2 regions of the Fructilactobacillus florum 8D genome follow, and region 2 is predicted to be linked to the other one. Evidence: riboswitches for the same ligand, from Rfam matches in the RefSeq annotation. Region 2 holds a riboswitch; the other holds the start of a gene.

Region 1 (7,630 bases), on a different contig from region 2:
CCCTGCTAACGTGGTCGCTTGACCGGCTCTTTTATCGGGGAAAATGGGGCAGTTATCTACTGATTTTAGCGCTAACGATCGTGGTCAACTATTACATGGGATATATGTTGTGCCTTTATTCTGTGATTTACTTTGTCTATTTAATTTTGCTAAACCAACGCCCAGAAACTGGTTTTTTTCAGTTTTTTAAACAGCACCGCCGTTTGGTATGTAAGTATCTGGGAGCTTCGTTGTTGGCAGCTAGTTTGGCAGCCTTTTTGTTGGTTCCAACGGTAATTGGAATGCTGGCAACTGGTAAAAGTAGTTTGAACCCAGTGAGTTTTTTGCCAATTCCTCGGTTTCTACCGTCGGTATTTACAGCGTTAGGCGTGGGCGCTACCAATTTTGCCAGTCGGCTAAATCATGAGCCAGCGCTCTTTGTTGGCAGCTTATTTACACTGGGCTTGTGGCTGTACTGGTTGTCGCCACTAATTACTCGCCAGAGAAAACGAGCCTCGTTTTGGTTAGTTGGTGCGATTTTCTTTGGGATGTTGATTTCCACTTTTGATACGATGTGGCATATGTTTCAGATGCCAGCCGGGTTTCCTTTTCGCGAAGTTTACATGTTGAGTTTTGTCGTAATTTTGTTAGGATATGATGCTTGGCAAGCAGGGGCTTTTTATGACCGTAGCTCGTTGATAAAGGCAATTACGCTGACGATTTCTTTGTTGTTAGCTGGTTATTTAACGGCCTATTTAGAGAAAATTATCGTACGAGTAACGAATTGGAAGTTCACCTATGTTGGTGCCAACCACTGGCATTTATTAGTAGCCTTGCTACTGATAATTTTTATTGGGATGTTGTTGTGGTATCAGGCATCGCACCGCGCTTCGTTTTTGGTGAAATTGGCGTTGCTTTTCGGGGTCAGCCTGGAGCTGGGAACCAATTTTTCGATGGCGCTGGGAGGAACAGATGAGTATGGCGAGCAGCACCGATTTGCAACTGCTTTTCAGCAATCTAAAAAAATTATTGACCGCCACACGGGTCATCAGAAAGATTTTGGGCGGACAAATTTAGATAATCGTTTATATAAAGCCAGTTTCAATATTAACTATAATCAATATAACGATGCGCTCTTGTTTAATTTTTTTGGAGTAAATAGCTATACCTCATCAATGAATAAGAACACTCATGATGCTTTGGCACAGCTAGGCTTGTATAGTCGCAATGAGCGAAGAATCAGTGTGAACGGTGTTACGCCCGTAACTGAGCAATTGCTGCGACTGGATCAGCGTTTGGTGATTGAACAGGATGGGAGCTATCGGGTCCACCATGATGCGCGTAATCGTGGATTAGGTTATGCCGTTTCTGAGCAAATCAATACCTATCATCCCGTTTCAAATCAGGTTTTTACTAATTTAAACCAGCTGGTGCAAAAAGAACAGGGGCGAACCAACAACTATTTCTTAGCCAATCAAATTGAGTTGGCACAAGTTCAAAAACAAGCTGGAATTTATCGCTATACAGTTAAAACAACCCCTAGAATAACTGGGAAACAGTACTTAGCTATTCCAACCAGTAGTCCTAATCAGCCTTTAGCTGTCAAAGTAAATGGACGCAGATTAAAAACGTCGGAACATCAACTAGGAGCTGAAATCATTCCGGTTGGTAAGTTTGCCAAAGGGCAGACTTATACAATTCAATTTAATTCAAGTACGAAACTTGCGAACCTTCAGAATAATTTAGTTGGTTTTGATGATGCAGGCTTTGATCGATATGTGACTGCAACAAATCCTTATCGGCTTAAAATCTCACATCCGGAGCGTTTGAAATTAAAAGGTCATGATTTTAAGGGGACGATTAAAACTACGACTAAGCGACCAGTAGTGCTGATTAGTTTGCCATATGATCGTGGGTGGCAGCTTACGGACGGGGGAAAACCTGTTAAAATAAAGAAAACAGTTGGTGGCTTGATGAGTGTTCACTTGACTCCTGGAAACCATGTACTTCATTTTAAGTATCAAACTCCAGGATTACGACTAGGAATGTTGATCAGTGCGCTCGGCCTTGTAGCCACTGCTGGCTTTTGGTGGTGGTTTAAAGATCAAAATAAGAGAGGAGTGGATTAGAAATGGCAGTTACAGCATATCTAGTACGGCACGGACAAACGTATCTTAATCTCTACAATAAGGTTCAGGGGTGGATTGATTCACCGCTCACCGAAAAGGGGATTCAAGATGCACGTACGGCTGGGGACCGACTAGCAACGATTAATTTTGATGCAGCTTTTACCAGTGACTCTGGGCGCGCGATCGCTACAGGACAAGAAATTCTAACTAAAAATCCAAACGGAATCAACGTGATCACCTATCAATTCCCTGAATTACGAGAGCAGTTTCATGGGTACTTTGAGGGAGAGAACTTAGAACAAATGTGGCAATTTGTGGGTGAACAAGTCCAAATTACCAATGAATCAGGCGTGTTAAACCACTTTGGTTTGGAGCGAGCTCGGGATCTAATCGCTAAAGCTGATTTGTATAATAACGCCGAGGATAATGCGCGGTTTTGGCAGCGATTGGATCGCGGCTTTGACCGGATCCGTTCGAATACAAAAGCGGGGCAACAAATTCTGATTGTTTCACATGGGATGACGATTCGTTCGATTGTTGATCGGTATGCTCCAGAACTTGATCAAGGGGATGCGGCCAAGAACGGTAGCATCACTAAATTAATAATTGAACCTGATGATATTAAAGTAGAATATTACAATAATATCGTCGGTGAAATCTAAGGTTGTCTTGGGGGTAAAAATCGGTTAGACTGATGGTATTCAAATAAAAGTTGGGGTGCCACGAGCTGAGATTATACCCATTGAACCTGATATAGTTCGCACTATCGCAGGAAACTTTCTTTAATTAGCCAATAATTCTGACTAGCTTTTGTCATCTTTATTAGCCTTCAGCTCGTGCTGAAGGCTTTTTTATTTGAACAAAATTAAGGGAGGAATTAACATGTCAAAACCAATCACTTCATTACAAAGACAATTGCAACAAATTGTAGCAAAACAGTTAGTAGATATCAGTAGGAATCCATTTGTGCAAGGCATTGCGGCTGGATCATTGCCCAGCACAGCAGTAGCAACATATGTCCAACAAGATAATCTCTATCTGCAAAAGTACTTAACAAATTACCAACAAGTTTTAGGAATCCTTGCTCCAGACCTGTTAGCGACAACTATCCATGCGATTGACACTGAAAATCGGGCTCACCAAGTATTATTAGCATTTCTTCAGACTGATAATGCCCAATTGATGAAAGGGACGGTAATTGAATTACCGACAACTAGGGCCTACTTGCAGCATATTCAAACGGCGATTACAGCAAACGCTTGGCAGGGATTAGCGGCGTTGTTGGCATGTCCACTTATCTACACGCAGCTTGCGGTCGAACTGCAGCAGCAACAAGCTGTTGTGCACCGTAATCCTTTTGCTGCTTGGATTGATTTTTATTTACCAAAAGCTGATTATTTTACAAAACGAATGATTGAACTATTTGTGAATGAAGGACAAACCAAGTCTGACTACCAGCAGTTTCATGCTTTACAACGATTTGAAGCCAGTTGTAAATATGAAAATGCCTTTTTTACGCAAGCAATGGAGGAGTAGCATGATACAGCAATATCCAACGGCATTGACAATTGCCGGTAGTGATTCTGGTGGTGGGGCCGGATTACAAGCAGATTTAAAAACGATGCAGGCATGTCAGACGTTTAGCACCAACGTTATAGTTGGGATAACGGCCCAGAATACTTTGGGAGTCCAGGGGCAGTATCCCTTACCAAAGCAGGTTGTTACGCGCCAGTTTGCTTCGATTTTAGCCGACTTTCATATTCAAGCCGTTAAGACAGGAGCTTTGTTTGATGCGGAACATGTACAAATGGTCGCTGACGAACTGCAGTGGAGCCGATTACCCAATCTAACGGTCGATCCGGTCATGATTGCTAAAGGCGGAGCGCACTTATTGACACCAGCGGGGATTAGAAAGATAAAAAGCCAGTTGCTACCGCAAGCGACGATCGTTACGCCTAATTTACCAGAAGCAGAGTTGTTAGCAGAACAACAGATTATTTCTGAGGCTGACCGGTTAAGTGCGGCTAAGAAGATTCAGCAGTTAGGAGCAAAAAATGTGATTATTAAGGGCGGACACGGATCAGGTCCGCTGGTTAAGGACTATGTAAGGTTAGCTAACGGGGATGATTTTTGGTTGACCGCTCCACGAGTCAAAACTAAGCGAACGCACGGAACGGGAGATACTTTGTCTGCCTCGATAACAGCATTTTTAGCTCAAGGATTGGGAATTTCAACAGCCATTCAACGAGCCCACGCTTATTTGGAAATGATCATCGAGAAACCATTAGTGCTTGGTCATGGGCACGGTCCATTAAATCATGGGGGATGGAGTGCGCATGATGAAATTTAAACCAGAAATGTTGCAAGTTTATCTAGTGATTGGGACGGCGAACGTGGATTATCGAGTAGATCGGTTGTTGGCGGTGGTCGCTGCAGCCGTTCGTTTGGGGGTCACGGCGGTCCAGTTTCGCGAAAAGGATCAAAGTCGCTTGACTTTTGCTGAACAGGTTCAACTCGGGCGGGCGGTACATCGTTTGACAGCTGCCCAGCAAGTTCCACTTTTTGTCGATGATAATTTTAAGTTGGCACAAGCCGTTGGGGCTGAGGGACTGCATCTTGGTCAAACTGATCCTTGGCCCGCATTGAAGCAGAAACAACAAGCTAATTTAATGGTTGGCCTATCAGTTCATGATTTTACTGAACTAAATCAGAGTCGCTCGTTGTTACCATACATTGACTATCTTGGGGTCGGACCAGTTTTTGCGACTAAAACAAAGTCAGATGCTAAAGCTCCCATTGGGACGTCAGGGCTAATGGATATGGTTCAACAGACTGATTTACCACTCGTGGCAATTGGTGGGATTAGTGAACGCAATGTTTGGAAACTTAAAACAATCCCAATTGCTGGGGTAGCAGTGATTTCAGCAATTACGACCAGTTCAAAGTTAGCGACGACCATCAGAACTTTAAAACTCCAAGGAGGTTTTCATGACCAGTAATCTAATCGCACAAATTAGACAGCATAATCCAATTGTTTTGAATATTGCTAATCAAGTTACGCCGCAACGGGTTGCTGATGGAATTAATTTCTTAGGGGGTTCCCCCATGATGGTCTCCGATCCACTCGAGGTAGCTGAGTTGGCTAAGTTGGCTCAGGCCGTTACTCTTAATTTGGGCTCGACCAGTCCCACGGCACAATTAGATATGCTTACAGCGGGTCGAAGCGCTAATCAACATCAACTTCCGGTAGTTTTTGATCCAGTGGCGGTGGGGGCTTCATCCGTTCGAACAGAGCGTACCCAGCAGCTTTTGCAACAAGTCAAGGTAGATACGATACGTGGCAATGCCGCGGAAATTGCTCAGCTAGCGGGAATTGCTTGGCAAATTCATGGAATCGATGCGGGAGCTGGTGAGGTTAAGGTTTCAACCATTGCCAAACAAGCCGCCCAGAAGCTACGGTGTCGAGTCGTATTATCAGGCGCTCATGACATCATTACTGATGGAGTCAATGGGTATGAAGTGCACAATGATGTAAGTTTGTTAGCAACTAATGTTGGAATGGGTGATGTGCTAGATGGTATTTTAGCCACTGCAATTTCACAAGCAACGAGTCTTTATGACCTAGCCTTGGCAACGGGAATCCTGCCGGTAGCCGCCGAACGAGCACTTGTTAAAACTGGCACTCGGCCGGCATCATTTTTAGTCGAAACTTACAACCAACTGGCAGCCTTGGATGATACCCAGCTGGATGATAGACTGCAACTATCAACAATCTAATTTTACAAATTGTTTTTTTGTTGGAAAGGGTTAAGATGGGATTACGATACTTGAAGCTAACTTAGCAAACAGCAAGGAGTCCTATGATGAGTCAACCAACTAATGATGTAGCTGCGCAATTGGAAATCCCCCAGTTGGAACAACAGTTGCAAACATCGGTAACGACCGGTTTGGATACGCAAACGGCACAAAAACGATTTCAAACTGATGGTGCCAATGTAATCGAAAGTGGTCAGCATACTAACCGACTGCTTGATTTTCTACAAAATTTCACTTCGCTCATGGCTTGCCTATTATGGGTTTCGGGGTTAATTGCCATGGTATCAGGAACCGTTGAATTAGGAATAGCAATTTGGGCAGTTAATATTATCAACGGTCTGTTTTCATACTGGGAAGCGCATGCAGCTAAAAAAGCAACGGATGCTTTGAGTAAGATGCTGCCAACCACTGTTAACGTCCTTCGTGATGGCCACCAACAAGCTATTCTAGTACAAAACGTGGTTCCAGGTGATGTGGTAGAAATTCAGGCAGGGGATGCAGTTCCTGCTGATGCGCGGGTTTTATCAGCTGCCAATTTACAAATTGATGAATCTTCATTGACGGGCGAGTCTGTGCCCGTTGCTAAAAAATCTACCTATCAACATGGGGATGGGAAGTTTTCGATTACAAACATTATCTACGCAGGCACGGTGGTTACCACTGGAACAGCTCAGGCGGTAGTTCTTGCTACAGGAATGCAGACGGAGTTTGGTAAAATTGCCCATTTGACCGAAGCACAAAGTTCAATGGTTTCACCACTGACAAACGAACTTAATCGTTTAACGCGGCAGCTATCTGTAATTGCATTGCTAATTGGACTTGGATTTTTTATTCTTGCAATTTTCTTTGTTCATTATCCCGTCGCAAAAGCCTTTATCTTTGCGCTTGGGATGATTGTTGCTTTTATTCCCGAGGGCTTGCTGCCAACGGTGACGCTCTCGTTAGCGCGTGGGACCCAGGAGATGGCAAAAAAACACGCACTCTTAAAGAGTTTAAACAGTGTTGAAACGTTGGGAGAAACGAGCGTGATCTGTTCTGATAAAACAGGGACGCTAACGCAAAATCAAATGACCGTTACCCATCTCTGGTTGCCAGCAGAGGAGTTTACGGTGACCGGGACGGGTTATTTTAACAATGGTCAAATTCAATTCCAAAAAGAACCGGTGAAGTTAGCGCAGCACCCTGATTTAAATCGGTTACTAGACATTGCGTTGTTAAATAATGATACGCAGGTCGTCAGTGAAGCTGATGGTAAGCAAGCCCCCAAAATTTTAGGAACACCGACGGAGGCAGGACTTTGTATTGTAACTGCGAAGGCTGGATTAAATTTACCTGAGCGACAACAGGCAGCACCGCGTTTGACGGAATTGCCATTTGATTCAGATCGAAAAAGAATGACGACGATCCAAAAACAGACCAACGCGCCTGACTTGATTTATGTTAAGGGAGCTTTGTCAACCATGCTTCCGGTTTGTGATCGGATTTTAGATGGCAATCAAGTTCGCCCACTAACAGCTGCCGATCAGCAACGACTACAACAGGCCAATCAGGATTACGCGGCTCAAGGGCTTCGTTCTCTGGCCTTTGCTTATCGAGAAGCAACTGACGCTGATCAGGGGAAGTATGCGATTTCCACCGCTGAACAGCATTTGATCTTTGTTGGCTTAGCGGTAATGCAAGATCCTCCTCGACCAGAAATCTATCAG
Region 2 (7,630 bases):
ATCCTACTTGCTTTGAACCCGTGAAATTAATAAACCGTAATTTAGGGTGTTTAACTAGGTAATCTCCCATTTCTGCATTCTTGCCCGTTATGAAATTAATCAGCCCCGTTGGAAAACCAGCCTGCTCCATTAATTCAAATAGTCGATAACCGACCACGGCCGTATCCGATGAGGGTTTCATAATCATAGCATTCCCAGCTAAAACGGCTCCCATCACCATGCCACCTAAAATAGCAAGCGGAAAGTTCCAAGGAGCAATCGCTGCTCCGACTCCAAGCGGTAAATAGCGAGCTTCGCGCGATTCCACCGGCGAGGGGACCAAGTAATCTAATCCATCTTTTAACTGTTCCATTCCAATCATATAAGCATGAATAAAATCAATCAATTCACAGATTTCGCCGTCAGCTTCGCCAACATTCTTACCGCTTTCCTCCACGATAATGGCAATTAATTCATAGCGATGCTCGCGAACCAAATTAACTAGTTTGGTCGCCAGCTGATTGCGATCGGCTACAGATATAAATTTCCACTCCTGAAATGCTCGTCGGCCAGCAGCTAGGGCATCATCAATTTGGGCTGGCTGCGCTAACGATAGGTTCCCAACAACCTCACTTTTCTGAGCTGGATTAACGCTGGCCAAAGTCTCATCAGTATAGATTCGTTTGCCGCCAATGACCAGCGGAATGTCTGGTGTATCAGTTGCATCCAATTGAGCAAATGCTTGCTGTAAATGCTTTTGAACTGCTTCTTGCGTAAGATCTAATTCTGGTTCGTTTACAAAATTCATAGTTGAGTCCCCCAAAATAGTAGTTAAGCTCATTATCAATAGGTTTTTAAAAATAATGGGAAGCTTCCAGCATTAAATCTAAGAATCTAAACAACGGGTTTAGTGTAAAATATTTTACCAAATTAGTAAAGGATCCGAGCCAATCACTCGCGAGTCTTCCTGACTTCTTGATAAATTATGCTATACTACAATACAACTGATCTTCTTTTGAGAAAGGACACGATCTAATTAATAATGAAAAAACAAACTAGATTAATTTTATTGGGAATCTTCTTATTAGCTGCTATTTTACGGATTCCACTTACCTCAGTCGGTCCATTACTACCGCGCCTTAACCAGACTACCGGATTGTCAATGACCACCTTGAGCCAGCTAACTTCCATTAGCCTGTTGGTCTTTGCTTTCACGTCGATTATCGTTGCAAGAATTGCTACAAAAATTGGATTAAATCTTAGCATCGTTGTCTCGATTATCTTAATGCTAATCGGCATCTTCATTCGTTCGTTTACCAACAATTTTGGTCTCTTTCTGGGAACCATCATCCTAGCTGTCGGGATTTGTTTTGGCAATGTTTTACTTCCTGCCCTCACAAAGCGCTACTTTCCCCAGCATGTTGGTAAAATTACGAGTGGTTATACCATTACTATGAATTTCATGGGCGCTGTGGGTTCTAGTCTTGCTATTCCGGTCCTCGAAAAGGTTAACAACCTGCCACTAATTGCGTTAGCAACCGTTGGCATTATTATTATTCCCATTCTATTTCTGTGGTTACTCATCTACTTCTCTTCGCCTTCGCAACAATCGGCATCCACTAATTCCAAAATAACCGCGCCGGCACCAACTAACTTATACCGTTCCAAAACCGCTTGGTCTCTAGCTACTTTCATGGGCATTCAATCCCTAATTTTCTACACCTGCGTGGCTTGGTTACCAAACATCATTGACCAAAAGGGTTATTCACCGGCTACGGGAGGCTTCATGTTAGGGCTGTTGCAATTAATGATTCTACCAGCCTCCTTCCTTGTTCCTATGCTTGCTGAAAAAATGCACAGCCAGTCCATTTTTATCATAATCGCTGGGAGCACTTTTATCGTTGGGATTACACTACTACTCAGTTCAAATTATATTATCCTACTGCTGGCATCAATCTTACTTGGGTTAGCAACCGGAGCATCATTTAGTTTGTGCTTGATGCTCTTTACCCTACGGACTAAACAAAACGAAACTGCTGCCAGTCTTTCCGGTATGAGTCAAACCATTGGATATACCCTTGCTGCTCTAGGTCCAACTATTTTTGGACTCATCGCAACGCATACTAACTCAATTGGATGGGCTCTTTTATTCTTGATCATTCTTGGCTTTCTCATGATCATCTTGGGCTTTCAGGCGGGACGTCCCGGGACAATTGACTAATGGCAATCTTAGTTTTCAAAATAAAAGCACGCTGACTTATAAATCAGCGTGCTTTTATTTTGAATATCAATCCAAGAGATGCGAACGTTGCAGTAAATTAGCAATTGATTTTGGCAATAGACCACTAAATAAAAATACCGAAAGCAGGCTAACTAGAAACATTGCTACTAGCATCCAAAAACCAAACCCTGCATAATCCTGCTTAATTAGTTCCCAACCAAAGGTCACAATGGTCGTCGTTATTACTGAACATGATATTCCTAGCCAATCATAACGACGATAACCAGTTAAGGCAAAGCCTAGCTCAGACCCACTTCCCTGTATCAGTCCCGAGACCAAGGTCGCAGCCCCCCAAATTCCACCTAGTAGCATTTCAACAGCTGCTCCAAAGAACTCTGCCAACAAACCTGCTCCTGGTCGCCTAAGGACTAGCAACGCCAGCGGCCCTGCCATCGTCCAAAAACCCAATAAAGTCGCTCCTGCAAATGGAGCTAATCCCACAGGAGTTAGTAGCGCGGTTACCAGCGAATATAATGGATCCATCAACCAAAAAATCAGACCGCAAACAATCCCAATTAGTGTAACTAAAATAATATTTTTTAAATGCCACGTTTTAAACCATCGCTTCATCGTTATTCCTCCCATATTTTTCCAAAATAAAAAGCACTCCGCCACCAGCTGAGTGCTTTAGAAATCTAAACAAATCGTCTCGAGTGCGATTCTAATTTTCTAAATTAAGGAAGTTCCCTGCGGTAGTACGGACTACATCAGGTTCAATGGGTTTAATCTCAGCTCGTGGCACCCCAACTCTTTATTATAGTTGAATTATAACATAATTTTAATTAACTTGTTTCCGGTTAATGCCTTTTGTCAACAAATAGTACCCCACTGCTACTAGACCCATGGTGATAAAAGTTGCCCCAACTGATGTTCTAATCACTGGAATACTTTTTAATCCTAGGTAGAGTAGCACTCCCAAGCATAAAGTTCCTAATGCAATCCAATTAAAACCATGCTGATACCAAAGTTTTCCCTGCGGGTCAGCTAATGCTTGCGCCGTATAGTGATCTTGATTCAAGATAAAATAGTCCACAACCATGATGGCAATGATCGGACCAAGAAGCATCCCGGTGTAATCTAAAAACGCAATAAATGAATTTAAAAAACTCCCGCTAAGTAATGGAATAAAGGTTAAGATCATTGACAACAAGGTAATTACAACCAATGCCTTATTAAGGCTAAGTTTGTGCACCAAATTATTTAAAGCAGAAGCTCCCGCTTGAATATTAACCGCATTAGCTGTCATGCTCGTCAAAACAATTACCACCATTGCAATCAAACCTAACCCTAATTTGTTAGCAATGATGCTTGGATCAGAGTTGTTGGGGTCATAAGTTCCCGAGGTCAACGCCACACTAATCGTGGTACAAATCCCGATAATTGTGAAACTCATTAACCCTAAAAGGGCACCCCAAAAGGGAGCTCTAATGGCCGTCTTCTTGCTGCGAGTAAATCTTGTGAAATCAGCGCCCCCGACTACCCAACCAAGACTAGCCGCTGCAATCGTATCAATTGCCACTCCCAGTGGCATCTGTTGTAGTTTCGGAATTCGATAGTGGGCTAACTGACTGATGGAGACATTTTTAAAGACAACGATTACCTCTAATAACACAAAGACGATCACTAAAATGACCCCAATGCGCTCTACTAGCTGAACTGATCGTTGTCCAGAAATGATACTAAGAATATGCAAAAAACTCATAATCAAGATCCCAACAACCATGCCCAAGTTCCCTCCGGGTTGTCCAAAGAGTGGCCACCGAAACAGACTGTGAAAAATAAAGGCTAAGGAAGTGGCTGCAATAAAGGTATTAACAGCTGTCCAGCCTAAAAACAACGTAATATTAATCAATGAAGGGACGATGCTCCCACGAATTCCAAACGCACCTCTTGATAATACGGTCGTCGTTGCTCCCGTTCGGTAACCAACGTAACCCATTAAACTTAAGAAGATATACGCTAAAATCCCACCAATCAACATTGAAACGATCCCACCAAAAAAGCCAGCGGCTGCGATCACACCACCAATGAACCACGTTCCATTATTGGCATTAGCACCAAACCACGTCGCAAACATATCCCAGTACGTCATATTTCGTTCGTTTAAAGGGATTTCATCGACGGCATACTTCCTATTATTCAATATAGTTTCCTCCAAAACATTAACATTTTGTGTCTGTTTTATATTAATAATCGTCTTTCAGTATATCAAATTCACCAAATATTGCCTAGGAGATCCGCTAAAAATTAATCATTACCAATCGTTCATGCTATAATTCAGATGGTTAGCGGGGGTATTTAGTTATTTGACAATTGTATAAGAAAGGATGAACGTTATGACACTTAAAGAACCGATCTATCGAAGTCAGAGTGTTGGAATGGTTAAAGTCGGAATCAAAGATGGCGATCAGATTATTGCTAATGTGATTGGTAATAATGTAATCACGATCAGTTCCCAACTTCACCGTGCCACTGTTACCGGTCCTGATCGCGCCGGACGCTATGGAATTGGTGAGTATGTCTACTTCATTATCGACAAACATCACCATCCACTTTCTGTCCCAAAAGATAAGATCCAGCAATACTTTGGTGCATGAGATTTCAGTAGAATGCATTAGCATTCGTGCCCACCCCTTGCTGGAACACGGATAGAAACTCTCTCACATCGATTCAGATACGATCTGAAAATTTCCACAAACTAATCCGTCCCCAATCAACCCCGCTACCAGTGACGGAAGTCTGTATCGAAAAAATCGCGTGACTTTGGCAACCGTATCAATATTATTAAAGTTTCACAACAACCGGACTGGAATTTAATTCTTGTTCGGTTGTTTGTTGTTCAGCTTATTTTCTATCTGTAAAAACCAACCATTAAGAAAGGTCGTCTTTATCGTTTGTTAGCAAAATCAAACTATCAATCCCCAATTGGGGAAATCACCATCTTAAGTAGCTCTAATGGCTTAGCCGGATTATGGTTCGTTGGACAAGCCCATTACGGTGCCAATTTCAAACTTAACCAGGTTCCTATGAGAAAAACGGCTGTTATTTCACTGACAGCCCACTGGTTGGATCTTTATTTTACCAATCAACATCCGGAGGCACAGATCGTCCCATTGGATTTAACTGGAACTGAATTTCAACAACGAGTTTACCGAGCCCTCTTGCAAATCCCATCGGGAAAAACCTGTACGTATCAACAACTGGCCCGTCCAATTAATCCCGCCGCCGTCCGTGCAGTTGCCAATGCGGTTGCAAATAATCCAATTTCTATTATCATCCCTTGTCACCGAATTCTTGGAAAAAACGGTAAGTTGACCGGGTACGCTGGTGGACTTACCAGAAAAAAGTTGCTCTTAGCGCATGAACAAACCGATTATAAGTGGACCACCTAACGCCTAAGTGCTAATCCATGAAATATATTACAAAAAGTAATAGCATTGATGACATAAACTTATTAGAAAAGGTGTGAAGATGATGAAGTTACAGCTTGCAATTGACCTTGAGGACATCGATGGGGCCATTAATTTGATTGAAAAGACTCAGGAAAGCGTTGATATCGTAGAATATGGAACTCCGCTTGTGATTAATTTTGGTCTTGAAGGCCTGGCTAAAATTAGGAACCGTTTCCCTAATTTAACCTTACTGGCTGATGTTAAAATTATGGACGTTGCTTCGTATGAAGTTAGTCAAGCATTTAAATATGGAGCTGACATCACTACCATTCTGGGAGTCGCTGAGGATCAATCCATCCGAGATGCCATTAAAGTTGCTCACCAGGCTAAAAAAGAACTATTGGTCGATATGATTGGTGTCCACGACGTTGCTCGCCGAGCGCGAGAAATTGATCAAATGGGAGCAGACTACATTGCTACTCACACCGGTTACGATCTTCAAGCCCAGGGTGAAACTCCTTTTGCAACGTTCAACACAATCAAGGAAAACGTCACCAAAACTAAGACGGCGCTGGAAGGTGGCATTAAGCTAACTAACTTGGATGAGATTAAGCAAGCTAATCCCGACTTGCTAATTGTTGGAGCTGGAATTGCAACCAATGACGATCCTACAAGCGCCGCTAAATCCTTCAAAGCGGCAATTAAATAACCAGATGGTAAATTCAAAATCGTGGCAAACCATTATTGCCGAGCTAGCCAAACAACCGATTAACTTAACGAACCGGGACTGCGAAATAATCGAGCAAGCGCCCCGCATTTTTGTTTCCGGGGGCGGACGATCTGGGCTGGCAATCAAGGCGCTTGCAATGCGCTTGATGCAGTTAGGCAAGACCGTCTTTGTTGTCGGTGAAACGACGACGCCAGCAATTCAAGAAGGCGACTTATTAGTACTCGCATCTGCTTCTGGAACCACTCCGGCGATCGTTGAGCTTGCCCAAACTGCTCAGCAGGCTGGCGCTGTGATTTGGCTCTTTTCCACTAACAAATCAAATCCAATTGCTACCATTGCTAAGCAGGTTACGCTCCTTCCCGGCAAAAGCAAACAGACTGGTCGAACTGCCACCTCATCTCAACAGCCATTGGGTAGTCTGTTTGAACAGTCTGTTTGGATTTTTGGAGACGCTCTTGTACTTGCCTTAATGAACGACCAGGGAATTACTGAACAGGAATTACGTTCTCAACATGCTAACTTAGAATAATGCCAACTAGACCAGTCGGACAGTTTTACTTCTGTCTCCTGGTCTTTTTAGTACTTTATTTGACTACCAACTGTTGTAAAAATCCTTTGAAATAACCAGCTGTCTTCATTTCTTCATCAATAAAAAGATTGTGTCCTGCGTTTTGCAATAGAACCACCGTACTATTTTTCACCCGCTCACCCAACTCCAGCTGTTGTTGAAAACCAACTATCTGATCGTGACGACCAGCCAATATCATCAACTGAGTCTGCGGACTGATAAACCGGGGCAGATCACTTTCAAACTCCAGCTGATAGTTTCGTTGAAGTGTTTCAATAAAACCAGCATCGCGGCGTTGGAGTCCTGGAATAATTAGTTGTTGATATAAATCCCACTGATGAGGGCCAATCTTAACGTTCATTGCTAAAAAATCGGTTTTAAATTCCTTATGGCTAATGTAATTAACAGTACCAAACGGTTTCGTCACATGTTGGGCAAGTACTCGCTCTTCCTTATGCGCCTTTACCACCGGGCAGGTTAGAAAAATTCCTCTGATTTGACTACCAAACGTTTTTGTTAAAAAGCTCGCAAGATATCCACCAAAAGAACGACCGCACACCACGAATTTTTCATTATCCAGCTGCGCTTTGATAAAGGTAACTAAGGCAGCCAAAACGGTTTGCACATCAGCCTGCGGGGTGCCTGGTGAATTCCCCATCCCGGGTAAATCTACGTAGTAA

The links. A riboswitch is a leader RNA that binds a small molecule or an ion and turns the genes downstream of it on or off. The one in region 2 is predicted to bind thiamine pyrophosphate.
Region 1: it holds a riboswitch for thiamine pyrophosphate, as region 2 does, so the genes downstream of both, B808_RS01970 (TenA family protein) here and B808_RS02740 (ECF transporter S component) in region 2, are expected to answer to the same signal.

The regions. Positions count from the first base shown of each region.
Region 1 covers NZ_ALXG01000016.1:1,195-8,824, forward strand. Annotated here, with positions in the region: gene B808_RS01960 (YfhO family protein) at 1-2,108, shown strand, start outside; gene B808_RS01965 (histidine phosphatase family protein) at 2,111-2,770, shown strand; TPP riboswitch at 2,812-2,900, shown strand; gene B808_RS01970 (TenA family protein) at 2,991-3,644, shown strand; gene thiD (bifunctional hydroxymethylpyrimidine kinase/phosphomethylpyrimidine kinase) at 3,646-4,458, shown strand; gene thiE (thiamine phosphate synthase) at 4,445-5,107, shown strand; gene thiM (hydroxyethylthiazole kinase) at 5,097-5,885, shown strand; gene B808_RS01990 (cation-translocating P-type ATPase) at 5,972-7,630, shown strand, end outside.
Region 2 covers NZ_ALXG01000026.1:19,204-26,833, forward strand. Annotated here, with positions in the region: gene B808_RS02730 (aldehyde dehydrogenase family protein) at 1-787, opposite strand, end outside; gene B808_RS02735 (MFS transporter) at 1,022-2,200, shown strand; gene B808_RS02740 (ECF transporter S component) at 2,267-2,830, opposite strand; TPP riboswitch at 2,928-3,016, opposite strand; gene B808_RS02745 (purine-cytosine permease family protein) at 3,039-4,403, opposite strand; gene B808_RS02750 (hypothetical protein) at 4,597-4,857, shown strand; gene B808_RS02755 (methylated-DNA--[protein]-cysteine S-methyltransferase) at 5,155-5,652, shown strand; gene hxlA (3-hexulose-6-phosphate synthase) at 5,732-6,361, shown strand; gene hxlB (6-phospho-3-hexuloisomerase) at 6,312-6,911, shown strand; gene B808_RS02770 (alpha/beta fold hydrolase) at 6,967-7,630, opposite strand, start outside.